Variovorax paradoxus: one gene and its partner. The protein of the gene in region 1 binds, or shares a complex with, the protein of each later gene. Links are inferred from orthologs where the notes say so. Each region holds a gene or a part of one and is shown on either strand. Other genes may lie near its edges.

What was found.
Region 2: the proteins of trxA (region 1) and trxB are in contact, whole or in part, in a crystal structure (PDB 1F6M), measured with the Escherichia coli proteins. The link is inferred for Variovorax paradoxus from one-to-one orthologs.

Annotation. Positions count from the first base shown.
Region 1 is NZ_JAUSXG010000001.1:2,092,708-2,099,536, reverse strand. The notes cover bases 1,265-4,129. They hold trxA (thioredoxin TrxA), read left to right. Parts: upstream 1,265-2,463; coding sequence 2,464-2,796; downstream 2,797-4,129. Other genes in these bases: rho (transcription termination factor Rho), read left to right, coding at 2,977-4,129; QFZ42_RS09775 (PD-(D/E)XK nuclease family protein), read right to left, coding at 1,265-2,306. In the rest of the region: more of QFZ42_RS09775, read right to left, coding at 1-1,264; more of rho, read left to right, coding at 4,130-4,242; QFZ42_RS09760 (oxidoreductase), read right to left, coding at 4,297-5,364; QFZ42_RS09755 (type B 50S ribosomal protein L31), read left to right, coding at 5,547-5,816; QFZ42_RS09750 (hypothetical protein), read left to right, coding at 5,898-6,829. UniProt on the Escherichia coli protein: Participates in various redox reactions through the reversible oxidation of its active center dithiol to a disulfide and catalyzes dithiol-disulfide exchange reactions.
Region 2 is NZ_JAUSXG010000001.1:3,893,794-3,900,634, forward strand. What follows is about bases 1,598-4,474. They hold trxB (thioredoxin-disulfide reductase), read left to right. Parts: upstream 1,598-2,494; coding sequence 2,495-3,454; downstream 3,455-4,474. Other genes in these bases: QFZ42_RS18745 (Crp/Fnr family transcriptional regulator), read right to left, coding at 1,639-2,313; rpmB (50S ribosomal protein L28), read left to right, coding at 3,638-3,871; rpmG (50S ribosomal protein L33), read left to right, coding at 3,883-4,056; QFZ42_RS18765 (DesA family fatty acid desaturase), read right to left, coding at 4,275-4,474. Outside these bases: QFZ42_RS18740 (DNA translocase FtsK), read right to left, coding at 1-1,551; more of QFZ42_RS18765, read right to left, coding at 4,475-5,489; QFZ42_RS18770 (RsmB/NOP family class I SAM-dependent RNA methyltransferase), read right to left, coding at 5,622-6,841.

The DNA of each region.
Region 1 (6,829 bases):
TAGAAGGCCAGCTGCGTGTCCTCGGTCGGATCCTTCACGCGCTCCTTGGTGACCGCGGCCGATTCCGTCTTGTAGTCGATCACGAAGGCCTGGCCGTCGGGCATGCGGTCGATGCGGTCCAGCCGGCCGACCAGTTGCAGATTGCCCAGCGGCTGCTCTTTCCAGGGCTCCGATTCGACGAAGACGGCGCCGCTCGCCTCGTGGCCGGCAAGCCATTGAAGGTAGCCGTCGCACACGGCCGGCCAAGCTGCCGCGAACGGCAGGAACTCGCTGTCCGACAAGCCGAACTCGCGCGTCGCGCGTTCGGCCGCCGCGGTGATGTACGCCACGCGTTCGGCCGCTTCGCTGGTCGGTCGCGCCGTCAGTGCCTCATGGAAATGGCCCAGCACGGCGTGCAGCCAGTTGCCGAAGTCGCGCTTGTCGACCTCGGCATCGAGCTCGTCGGCGCTGCGCAGCCCGAGTTGCCGCAGCGCGAAGAAGCGGTAGGGACAGCGGCGCAGGTCTTCGTAGACGCTGGTCGAAATGTTCCGCAGCGGAAGCAGCGCCCCGGAGGGAGTTGGGTACAGCGTCGGCTGCACCGCGACTTCGCGCAGGGTGCGCGGGTCCGCAGTCATTTGCAACGCATGGTCGAGCTGCAGCGCCTGCACCAGCGGGCTCGGCCGGACCGGCTCGCCACTGGCATCGGATTGGCGCCACAGCAATTCGCAGCTGGGATTGCACAAGGCCGCGGCCCAGGCCGAGCGCTGCGCGGCCTCGAGCGTTTCACGCGCCGGCAGGCCCAGTTCGGCGCGCTGGGCCGCGCTCCAGTTGCCGGGCGGCTCGGGCGACGCGGGCAGGCGCCGATCGTCGCAACCGGGAATGACCACCGCGCCGAATGCGCGGCCCAGCAGCTGGTGCAGCGGCAACACCACGACCTGCGGCACGTCACTGCCGGCGGGCGGCACGAAGCTGGCGTCTTCGAGCACGTCGCGGACCCAGGCCGTGAACTCGGCCAGCGTGTGGCGCCCGCCCGGGAAGTCGTCGTCGTCGCCATGGGCATCGGCATCGAGCCACAACGCGGCGATCACCTTGCCGCCGGCCATGTCGGCTGCGAGTGGCGCCCATTGCTCGCAGGCCTCCAGCAGCTCGCGCAGCGCCCGCAGCCAGTCGACCAGCGGCCTCGAGCGGGCCATGGCCATGCGCCGACCTTCGACGCCTTCGGTGAACGGCAGCAGCGCGATGTCCTGCGGTTTCTCGCTGCGCGCGGCCTGCCCGCACCAGGCCGACCATTCGCGCACGCCTTCGCGCCGCAGCCGGGCTTCGAGCGCCTGCACGGCAAGCGCATCGCCGTCGGCCCCGCTCTTGAGCCATCCGAGCACCTGGTCGCTGCCGGCGTCGTGGGCGCAGGCACGCAGCGCGCCCATCACGGTGGCGGCGGCGCGCGTGGTGGAAAGCTTCCAGCCGGTTTCGTCGTGCGCCGTGACGCCCTGCGCCTGGAGCTGCGCACCGATGCGCCGCGTGAGCGCGCGGTCGGTCGCGACCAACGCGACCGGCGCACGGCCCTCGGCCAGGTGCTGCAGCACGCAGGCAGCGGCAAGCTCGGCTTCGTCTTCGGGGTCGGCGGCGACATGCGCGCTTGCCGCGGCGGCCGGCGGGGTCGTGGGCACCAGCGAGAGATGAATGGCGCGCTCGCGCCACAGCGTGCAGAGCGTCTGCGTGAGCGGATCGGTCTGGAAGCCTTCGAGCACGATGAGCGCGTCGACCTGCGTGCGCACGTTGTCGCGCAGCAGCACATCGGTGGCATAACCCGAGTTGGCGGCCCAGGCCACCGCAACGCGTATCAGCGCGCTTTCGATGCGAAACCATTCCGACTCGCTGCCGGCTTCGGCCACATGGGCAGCCCGCTGCGCCCATTCGGTGCCGCGCACCTCAGGCAGCGCCGCGGCCGCGAGCGGGGCCAGCTGGTAGGCCAGTTCGACCACGCGCCCGGCCAGCGCAAAGCGCTCGGCGGCAAAGCCAGCCTGCGACAGCAGCGCCTGGGCCGTGACGAGATCGCGCGCCATGTCGAATGCGATGTCGTAGCCTGTGGGCAGGAAGCCGCCCGCGCTGCGCGCCCAGTTGCGCGTGGTTTCGAAGCGCGGCACGAAGCCCGGCGTGCCGCAGCGTGCCCACATGCCGCGCGCCACGCCCATCAACTGCGCATAGGGCACCAGCACCACGGTGCGCGCCGCGTGAAGCTGGCGCTCTGCAATGGCGCCGGCAATGCGCGCCACCACGCCGGCGGCGGGGTCGCACCACAGGGCCTGGACGGGGTGGCCTTCGTTCATGTTCTATAGGGGGTTCGGGAGCGTGGAAGCGCGACGCGCAAAGGGATTTTGCTATCGGCGCCATAGCGTTCCCGCATGGCACCCCACCCCTTGGTTTCTGTCACAATGACCAGCACTTTAGCTGCACCGAAACTCTCCGCGCACAAGGACACATCACATGGCCAGCGACCTGATCAAACACATCTCTGATTCTTCCTTCGAAGCCGACGTGCTCAAGTCCAGCCAGCCGGTGCTGGTCGACTACTGGGCCGAATGGTGCGGTCCCTGCAAGATGATTGCGCCCATTCTGGACGAAGTGTCGACCGCCTACGAAGGCAAACTGCAAATCGCCAAGCTCAACGTCGACGAAAACCGCGACATTCCGGCCAAGTTCGGCATTCGCGGCATCCCCACGCTCATGCTGTTCAAGGACGGCCAGCTGGCCGCCACCAAGGTCGGCGCCATGAGCAAGGCGCAACTCACGGCGTTCATCGACCAGCAGCTCGCCTGAGTCATTTCAACCGGCTGACGCGCAATGCGTTGGCCGCGCGATTTTTTGCTGTCATAATCTCCCACAGTTCACCGGCCCTTTCAGGCAACCGGTTCGAGTTCCCCGGTTAGTGAAGCAGTTCTCGCTTCACGTTTAACCTCCCCCCGTTTTCCGATCGATTACCCCGCGAGGGGTCATTCCATGCACTTAAACGAACTCAAGGCACTCCACGTGTCTGAAGTCCTCAAGCAGGCTGAAGCGCTTGAGATCGAAAACGTCGGCCGCATGCGCAAGCAGGAGCTGATGTTCGCGATCATCAAGAAGCGCGCCAAGGCCGGCGAACAGGTCTTCGCCGACGGCGTGCTCGAAATCCTGCCCGACGGCTTCGGCTTTCTGCGCAGCCCCGACACCAGCTTCACGGCCAGCACGGACGACATCTACATCTCGCCGAGCCAGGTGCGCCGCTTCAACCTGCACACCGGCGACATGATCGAAGGCGAAGTGCGCACGCCCAAGGACGGCGAGCGCTACTTCGCGCTGACCAAGCTCGACAAGGTCAACGACGGTCCGCCCGAGCAGAACAAGCACAAGGTGATGTTCGAGAACCTGACGCCTCTGTTCCCCAAGGAACAGATGAAGCTGGAACGCGACGGCGTCAAGAGCGACGAGAACATCACGGGCCGCATCATCGACATCATCGCCCCCATCGGCAAGGGCCAGCGCGCCCTGCTGGTGGCGCCGCCCAAGAGCGGCAAGACGGTGATGATGCAGCACATCGCCCACGCCATCAGCGCCAACTACCCCGAAGTGCACATGATGGTGCTGCTGGTGGACGAGCGGCCTGAAGAAGTGACCGAAATGCAGCGCACCGTGAAGGGCGAGGTCATTGCCTCGACCTTCGACGAGCCCGCCGCGCGCCACGTGCACGTGGCCGAAATGGTGATCGAGCGCGCCAAGCGCCTGGTCGAACTCAAGAAGGATGTGGTGATCCTGCTCGACTCGATCACCCGCCTCGCCCGCGCCTACAACAACGTCGTGCCCTCGTCGGGCAAGGTGCTGACCGGCGGCGTCGACTCCAATGCGCTGCAGCGCCCCAAGCGCTTCCTGGGCGCCGCGCGCAATGTGGAAGAAGGCGGTTCGCTGACCATCATCGGCACCGCGCTGATCGACACCGGCAGCCGCATGGACGAAGTGATCTTCGAAGAGTTCAAGGGTACCGGCAACTCCGAAATCCACCTGGACCGCCGCCTGTACGAAAAGCGCGTGTTCCCGTCGATCCAGCTCAACCGCAGCGGCACGCGCCGCGAAGAGTTGCTGCTGGCTCCCGAAATCCTTCAGAAGACCCGCATTCTTCGCCAGCTCATGTACAACATGGACGAGATCGAGTCGATGGAGCTGATGCTCAAGAACATGAAGGCGACCAAGACCAATGTCGAATTTTTCGACATGATGCGTCGCGGCGGCTGAGCACCACGCTCAACCGCAAAAGCGCGTCGGCCCCCACGGGCCGACGCGCTTTTTTCATGGGCGTTCGATCCGGACGGCGCGCCCCTCCACGGCACTCTGGCGGCCGATGTCGAGCAGTTCCATCAGCGCGACCGCCTGCTCTGGCGGCACCGGGTTCGGGCCGTGGCCGAGGATCGCGTCGCGGACCGCGGCGTAGTAGTCGACGTAGTTGCCGGCCCGCGTCGGCACGGAGCGGTATTGCGGCACGCCGTCGCTGCCGTGCACCGTGAGCTCGCCGTCGAGCGGATCGGCGCCCCACCCTGCGGCTGGCGGCCGCTGCCCGGCGCGCAAGGCATCTTCCTGCGGGTCGACACCGTGCTTGACGTAGCTGCCGCGCGTGCCGTGCACGATGTAGCGCGGCGCGGGCTGGGCCGCGAGTGTCGTGGCGTGCAGCACCACGCGCAGCGGCGCATGGGGGCCGCTTTCGTAGCGCAGCACGGCGTGAAAATAGTCTTCGACCAGCGCGCCGTCGCGCAAGACTGCCGTGTCGAGCTGGAGCGTGTCGGGCCGGCCGAACAGCTGCACCGCCTGGTCGACCAGATGAGCGCCCAGGTCCACCCACAGGCCCGAACCCGGCACCGGCTGTTCACGCCAGCGCTCGCGCACTTCGGGCCGGAAACGGTCGAAATGCGACTCCAGGTACACCGGCCGGCCCAAATCGCCGCTCGCCAGCACGTCTTTCAACGTCAGGTAGTCGGCATCGAAACGCCGGTTCTGATAGACCGCCAGGACGCGATTGTGGCGCCTGGCCAACAATTCGAGCTCCTTGGCTTCGGCGACATCGAGGGTGAAAGGCTTGTCCACCACCACGTGTTTCCCGGCCTCGAGCGCCGCCTTGGCGACCGGATGGTGCTGGGCATTGGGCGTCGCCACCACGACGAGGTCGATGTCCGCGCGGGCCACGAGTGCGGCCACATCGGGCACCACGGCCACGCCAGGCCAGTCCGCATGAACCTTGTGCGGCTGCGAACTTGCCACAGCCGCCAGTTCGAGCCCCGGAACAGCCGAAAGCACGGGCGCATGGAAGGTCTGGCCGGCAAAACCGTAGCCGACGAGGCCGGCGCGCAGGGGTTTAGAGGTCATGGGAGGGTGGGTTTGCTCGGAAAAGGGGCAGTATGCGATAATCATGGGCTCCGCGAAAAGTGCGGCTGGGCAGCGTCGCCCGGCTTCCCAGGTCTCCCCTGGGGCAGCGCGTCAGACTCCTGGCACGCTGGTGGCTCTCGCATCGACCGCGCATTGATTCCAACAGCGCAAAAGGAAAGATCATGGCAAAAGAAGGCATTCACCCGAATTACCGCGAAATCCTGTTCGTCGACATGTCGAACGGTTTCAAGTTCGTGACCCGTTCGTGCGCGAACACCAAGGAAATGGGCAAGACCGACGACGGCCGCGAACTGCCCCTGTTCAAGCTCGACACCACGAGCGAATCGCACCCGTTCTACACCGGCACGCAAAAGTCGGTCGACAACATGGGCGGTCGCGTCGAGAAGTTCCGCAACCGCTTCGGCAAGACGACCGGCGCTGCTTCCAAGTAAAGCACGCGCTTTCGCATCGAGGGCAGCCCGGTTTACCGCGCTGCCCTTTTTCTTTCCCAAAACCGCCGTTCGCTCATCTTTGTGAATCAACCCACTCCCGCGATCGTTGCCCAGAGCGCCGTGCGCCGGTTGCCGCGCATTGCACTGCTGTTGTTATGCGCCGCCTACCTGCTGCCGGGCCTCGTGGGCCGCGGCCCGTGGAAAAGCGCGGACATCACATCGTTCGGCTACATGGCCGAGCTGGCGCGCACCACCGAAGGCATTGCGCGCTGGTTCGACCCCATGCTCCTGGGCCTGCGCCCCGAAACGCCGGCGCTCATTCCGTACTGGATCGGTGCCTGGGCCATCAAGATCGCGCCTTCGTGGCTGCACCCCGACCTGGCCGTGCGCATCGTCTTCGCGCTGATGCTCTGGGGCACGTTCACCGCCACCTGGTACGCCGTTTACTACCTCGCCCGCACTGCGCGGGCGCAGCCGGTGGCCTTTGCCTTCGGCGGCGAGGCCCGGCCGACCGACTACGCCCGCGCAATCGCCGACGGCGGCCTGCTCGCGTTGATCGCCTGCCTGGGCCTGGCCCAACTCGGCCATGAAACCACGCCGGCACTCGCGCAGCTGTATTTCGCGTCGCACCTGTTCTATGGCGTGGCCGCGCTGCCGTATCGCCGGGCCGGCCCGGTCATCGCGCTGATGGTCGGCACCATCGGCATGACGCTGAGCGGCGGTCCCACGGTGGGCCTGGCGCTGGCGATCGGCAGTGCGCTCTTCATGGCCTACGAGCGGCGCACCGCCCGCCTCAATGCCGACACGGCGACGGATGAAAGCCCGGGCTACACCCGAGGCGCGCTCGCGACGATGAGCGCAGTCGCGCTCGTGGCCGCGGCGCTGGCCATCGGGCTGGGTTTGCTCGAATGGAAAATCCAGCTGCCGGGCCGCCATCCGAGCAGCACCTCCGTGCTGGGCGATGTGCGCAGCCAGGCCAAGCTGCTGGTGTGGTTCACCTGGCCGGTGTGGCC
Region 2 (6,841 bases), 1.8 Mb from region 1 along the record:
GGTGACCACGGGCGCCAGCAGGTGCGGAATGCCTTCGTAGACCGACATTTCGAGCATCTTCGGATCGATCATGAGCAGGCGAACGTCGCGTGCCTCGGCCTTGTAGAGCAGCGAAAGAATCATCGCGTTGATACCGACCGACTTGCCCGAACCGGTGGTACCGGCCACCAGCACGTGCGGCATCTTCGCGAGGTCGGCCACCACGGGATTGCCGATGATGTCCTTGCCGAGGCCCATCGTCAGGAACGACTTGCCTTCGTTGTAGACCTGCGAGCCGAGGATTTCGCTGAGCTTGATCGACTGGCGCTTGGCGTTCGGCAACTCGAGCGCCATGTAGTTCTTGCCCGGGATGGTTTCGACCACGCGGATCGACACCAGCGAGAGCGAACGCGCAAGGTCCTTGGCCAGGCCGACGATCTGCGAACCCTTGACACCCGTGGCGGGCTCGATTTCGTAGCGCGTGATCACCGGGCCCGGGGAGGCCAGCACCACACGCACCTCGACGCCGAAGTCCTTGAGCTTCTTCTCGATCATGCGCGAGGTCATCTCGAGCGTGTCGGGCGAAACCGTTTCCTGCCGGGCCTGCGCGGCGTCGAGCAGGTCGACCTGCGGCAGCTTGCTGTCGGGCAGTTCCTTGAAGAGCGGCTTCTGGCGCTCCTTGACGACGCGATCGCTCCTGGGCACTTCGGTCATCGCGGGTTCGATCTGCACCGGCGGCGACGGCACCCGGCGCTTGGGACGCGGCTCGATGCGCAGTTCTTCGTCGTCGTCGGCGCCCATCGGCTCGCCGGCACCGGTCATTTCACGGGAGAACGCGGGCTCCTCGGCCTCCGCGCGTTCGCGGGCGGCCTGCTTGCCCATGGCGATGTCGGCCGCCAGTTCGCGCTTTTCGCGGCGCGACTCGAACAGCGAATAGGCCCGTGAGCCGATGCGCTCGGCAATCAGGGTCCACGAGAAACGAAACACCAGCGCCGAGCCGATCACGCCGGCGGCAATTGCCACCAGCGCCGAGCCGGTAAAGCCGAGCCAGCGCACGCTTGCAGGGCCGACGAGGTAGCCGAGCACGCCGCCGCCCGAACCCGGCAGATGCGATTCAAGGCGGTACAGGCGGGACCATTCGAGCATCGTGCTCGCGCACAACAGCAGGACAAGGCCGAACCAGAACGCCAGGCGGCTGCGATTGAAGCGGCCGCGCACCGGCTGCTCGGCAGGCGCGGGCTCGCCGCCACGCAGCCAGTTCGCCAAGGAAGAGAGCCACGCCCGCAACCCCGCGGCAAGGCACCACCACACCGAGTAGCCGGCCAGAAAATAACTGCCGTCGGCCAGCCAGGCACCGACACGGCCAGCCCAATTCTTGATGTCCCCGCCGGTGCCGGAGGTCGACCAGGCCGCGTCCGAAGGCGTGAAGCTCAGCATGGCGAGCAGCCAGAACAGCAATGCCGCAAATCCGGCGATCAGCGTGATCTCGTGGGCGAAGCGCATGGCGCGCATGCGCACGGGTTGCCCCTCGGCGGCAGAAGAAGATTGAAGCGTATTGAGCGAATAGGTCATTGAAAAACACAGCACCCAGCCCTGGAAGCGGCGACTGGAGGCCCGAACACTACAACAAAATGACTTGGCCGCCCGAACGCCGCGGACTCAAGTCAGGGACAGGAGCCGTTCCTTGACGATCATGGACCCGTCGTCCATGGACTGGACGAAACCGCGTTCCTCGAGATCCTTCATCACGCGGCTCACCATTTCGCGCGAGGCGCCGACCATTTTCGCGAGATCCTGGCGGGAGATCTTGTCGCGCACCTTGAGATTGCCCGCGCCGTCGTCGATGGCGAACTCGAGCAGCGACCGCGCCACGCGGCCATACACATCCATCAGCGCGAGCGACTCGATCTTGCGGTCGGCGTGGCGCAGGCGCTGCACGAGGCCGCGCATGATGTTGTAGGCCATCGAGGAGTTTTCGGGCAGGCAGCGCGCAAACGCGTCCCGGCCCAGCATGAGGACGTCGCACTGGATTTCGGTGCGCACCGTGGCCGAGTGCGGCTCGTCGTCGATCAGGCTCATTTCGCCGATGTAGTCGCCCGGCTGCAGCGTGGCGAGAATCACTTCGCGGCCACGGCTGTCAGCGCTGGTGACGCGCGCGCGCCCGGTCAGAATGATGTAGAGCGCGTCGGACTTCTTGCCCTGCTCCACGATGACTTCCGCTCGCTTGAGGCGTTTTTTGATGATCGCATCCGCAATGCTCGCCGACTGCGAGGATGTCAGCGAAGCAAACAGCGGAACGCGCCGCAGCAATTCAAGATTGGACAGCATCGACATTTATCAATCCCTGATACGGCGCGTGTGAGCCCGCCCACCAGCAGGCCGATGGATTACTACAATCGCGCGCATTGAAAACACCGTGCACCCGGTGTTGAACCGAGCGGTGATACTCCACATATATCGCTACCACCCTGAAAATGTACACGCTGACGCAGCGCAAATCCTAGGTTTTCTACTCATGTCCGCTCCCCAACACGCCAAGGTTTTGATTCTGGGCTCCGGCCCGGCCGGCTATACCGCTGCCGTTTATGCAGCACGCGCGAACCTCCAGCCTTTGCTCATTACCGGCATTGCCCAAGGTGGGCAATTGATGACAACCACGGAAGTCGACAATTGGCCCGCCGATGTGCACGGGGTGCAAGGGCCTGACCTGATGCAGCGTTTTCTCGAGCACGCCGAGCGCTTCAAGACGCAAATTGTTTTCGACCACATTAACAAAGTAGACCTTAGCAAGCGTCCATTTACATTGACGGGCGATAGCGGCACCTACACCTGCGATTCGCTGATCATTGCCACGGGCGCTTCCGCCAAATACCTCGGGCTCGATTCGGAACAGAAGTTCATGGGCCGCGGCGTCTCGGCCTGCGCAACCTGTGACGGCTTCTTCTACCGCGAGCAGGAAGTCTGCGTGATCGGCGGCGGCAACACCGCGGTCGAGGAAGCGCTGTACCTCGCCAACATCGCGAACAAGGTCACGCTGGTTCATCGGCGGGACAAGTTCCGCGCCGAGCCCATCCTGATCGACAAGGTCAAGGAGAAGGTCGCCGAAGGCAAGATCGTGCTGAAGCTGCACAGCGAACTCGACCAGGTGCTGGGCGACCAGACGGGCGTGACGGGCATCCGCATCAAGAACACGCAAACCGGCGCAACCGAGCAGATCGACCTCAAGGGCTGCTTCATTGCCATCGGGCACCATCCCAACACCGACATCTTCCAGGGCCAGCTGGAAATGAAGGACAACTACATCCTGACGCGTTCGGGCCTGCAGGGCTTCGCCACGATGACCAGCATTCCGGGCGTCTTCGCCGCCGGCGACGTGCAGGACAACGTGTACCGCCAGGCCATCACGAGCGCCGGCACCGGCTGCATGGCCGCGCTGGATGCGCAACGCTTTCTCGAGCAGGACGGCACCCTCTAGACTGGGCGGCGCCCAAAAGGGCTATAATCCGAGGCTTTGCCGAAATAGGGCCCTCTCACGAGGTTCCGAGCATCCAGGCAAAGCCGGGGTACCGCCACCCGTTTTCTGGCGAGGTCAAGCTGCAAAACACCCTGCAATCTCCACGATTGCGCCGGTGCCAGCTGTTCAAGAAAGAGTGTCCACATGGCACGCGTATGCGACGTAACGGGCAAAGGCCCGATGGTCGGAAACAACGTTTCCCACGCCAACAACAAAACCAAGCGCCGGTTCCTGCCGAACCTGCAATACCGCCGTTTCTGGGTCGAGACTGAAAACCGCTGGGTTCGCCTGCGTGTTTCGAGCGCCGCGCTGCGCCTGATCGACAAGAACGGCATCGACGCCGTGCTCGCAGACCTGCGTGCACGCGGCCAAGCTTAAGGAGCTGAATCATGGCAACGAGCAAAGGCGGACGCGAAAAGATCAAGCTGGAATCCACCGCGGGTACCGGCCACTTCTACACGACCAGCAAGAACAAGAAGACGATGCCTGAAAAGATGTCGATCATGAAGTTCGACCCCAAGGCACGCAAGCACGTCGAATACAAGGAAATCAAGCTGAAGTAATTCAGCACTGGTTTCACCCCAACAAAAAACCCCGCCGGGCTTGCTCAGCGGGGTTTTTTGTTGCCTGCTCCTCTCCCTTCTTCCCCTTCTCCCTCGCCGTGCCATTTCCTTCTTCCCCGCCTTGCTCCGTGCAGCGGGGAAAAGGCGGGCGTAAAAAAGCCGGTCCAGAGACCGGCTTTTTATGGGAGGAGGCGTGACGCCCGCCTCTCGAAGGGCGATCAGGCCCGCGCTGCGCGCAAACGGGTCGAGAACTCCCGCAGCCCGGCAATGCCGCTGGCTTCCGCGCGATGGCACCAGGCGGCCAGATCGGCGGCCAGTTGCTCGCGCGACTGCGACGTGTTGAGCCATAGCTGGCGCAGTTCTTCGCGCATCGTGACCATCTTGTCGATGACCGGGTGGGCCGCGCGCGCCTGCACGAGGTGCGTGCGGGCCGATGCGGGCACCTTGTCGTCGTCGCGATGCAGCCAGTTCTTGGCGGCCTTGAGCACCGAGATATCGCCGCCCTTCGTCTTCAGTGCAACCAGCTCCGCCTTGGTGACGCGGCGCATTTCGCGGGCGTAACCAGCCATGACTTCATAGCGGTTGGCAATGACGGCCTCGAGGGTCTTCTCGTTGGCCACGGGCTGGATGTCGCCCATCTGCATCTTCGGCGGCACCTTCTTGACCTTGGCCCAGCCGATCGCCTGCATCATCTGGATGTAGACCCAGCCGATGTCGAACTCGTACTTCTTGACCGAGAACTTGGCCGACGTGGGATAGGTGTGATGGTTGTTGTGCAGCTCTTCACCGCCAATGATCAGGCCCCAGGGCGAGACATTGCGGCTGGCGTCAGGCGCCTCGAAGTTGCGGTAGCCCCAGTAGTGGCCAATGCCGTTGATGATGCCGGCGGCGGTGATGGGAATCCACAGCATCTGCACGGCCCAGACGGTCAGGCCGAGCGCACCGAACAGCGCCAGGTTGATGACCAGCATCAAGCCCACGCCTTGCCAGCTGTAGCGCGTGTACAGGTTGCGCTCGATCCAGTCGTCGGGCGTGCCGTGGCCGTAGCGCTCCATTGTTTCCTTGTTCTTCGACTCGGCGCGATACAACTCGGCGCCACGCCACAGAACTTCGTCGATGCCCTTGACCTGCGGGCTGTGCGGATCTTCTTCGGATTCGCACTTGGCGTGGTGCTTGCGGTGAATGGCGACCCATTCCTTGGTGACCATGCCGGTGCCCAGCCAGAGCCAGAAACGGAAGAAATGCGAGGGGATCGGCCCCAGATCCATGGCCCGGTGCGTCTGCGTACGGTGCAGGAAGATGGTGACCGCGGCAATCGTGATGTGCGTGGTGACGAGCGTGTACAACACGACTTGCCACCATGTCAGGTCCCACAAGCCGTGTCCGAGCCACTGGAGGGCCGCGCTCAAAACGGCAGAGTCAGGAATCAACATTGAATTAAGTACTCCATGGCCACACGAAGGTGCAGCCTTCAGTTAACCCATGATTTTAAGGTGGCAAGGCCAAAATGAGGCCTTTTACCCTTCCTTAATAGCGCAGATTTACCCTACTTTGGAGTGCAGCGCCTATTTGCGGTTCCACACCGCCGCAAAGAAACCGTCCGTGGCATGGCGATGGGGCCACAGCCGCAGGTAGCGGCGGCCTTCCTCTCCGCCGGTGCAGAGGGCCTCGAAACCTTCCACCTTGAGGCCCTGCAGCAGTTCTGCGGCGTCCTGGGGCACGAAATCGGGGTTGGCGGCGCTGAAAGCCTCGGCGATGGCTTCGTTTTCCTCGGGCAGCACGCTGCAGGTGGCATAAATGAGACGCCCGCCCGATTTCAAGAGGCGCGCGGCGCTCTGCAGGATGGCGGCCTGCTTGGCCGTCAGTTCCTCGACCGACTTGGGCGACTGGCGCCACTTCAGGTCCGGATTGCGGCGCAGCGTGCCCAGCCCCGAGCAAGGGGCGTCGACGAGCACCCGGTCGATCTTGCCGGCCAGACGCTTGATGCGGTCGTCGCGCTCATGCGCAATGGCGGCCGGATGCACGTTCGAGAGCTTGCTGCGCGCCAGCCGCGGCTTGAGCGCATCGAGCCGGTGTGCCGACGTGTCGAAGGCATAGAGCCGGCCGGTGTTCCGCATGGTGGCGCCGATGGCCAGCGTCTTGCCGCCCGCGCCGGCGCAGAAGTCGACCACCATTTCGCCTCGCTTGGCGTCCAGCAACAGCGCCAGCAATTGGGAGCCCTCGTCCTGCACCTCGACCGCGCCTCGGGCGAAAGCGTCCAGTTTGGTCAGCGCTGGCTTGCCGTCGATGCGCAGGCCCCATGGCGAGAACGGAGTCGCTTCAGATTTGATAGCAGCCTTGGCAAGCTCCGCCTTGACTTCAGCGCGCTTGTCGGTCAGGGCATTGACCCGAAGATCGAGCGGCGCGGGCTGCTGCAGGCTTTCGACCAGCGGCCAGAAACCGTCGCCCAGTTGGGCCTTGAGTGGCGCGACCAGCCATTCGGGCAGGTTATGGCGATGGCGCTCGAGCAGGTCGTCCGGCTTGACGGCATCGCAGTTGTCGAGCCAGCGCTTTTCGGTGTCGTTGAGCGCGCTTTTCAAAAAGTCGCGCGGGCCGTGAAAGCCGAGGATCGCCATGCGGCGCTCCTTCGAGCCGCTGCCCGAGGGTGAGAGGTGGTCGAACAGGAGCTTCTTGCGCAGCACGGTGTAGACCGTCTCGGCAAGCGTGGCGCGTTCGCGGGGGCCGAACTCGCGGTGGTCGCGAAAAAAGCGCGAAACGACCTGGTCGGCCGGGTGATCGAATTTCA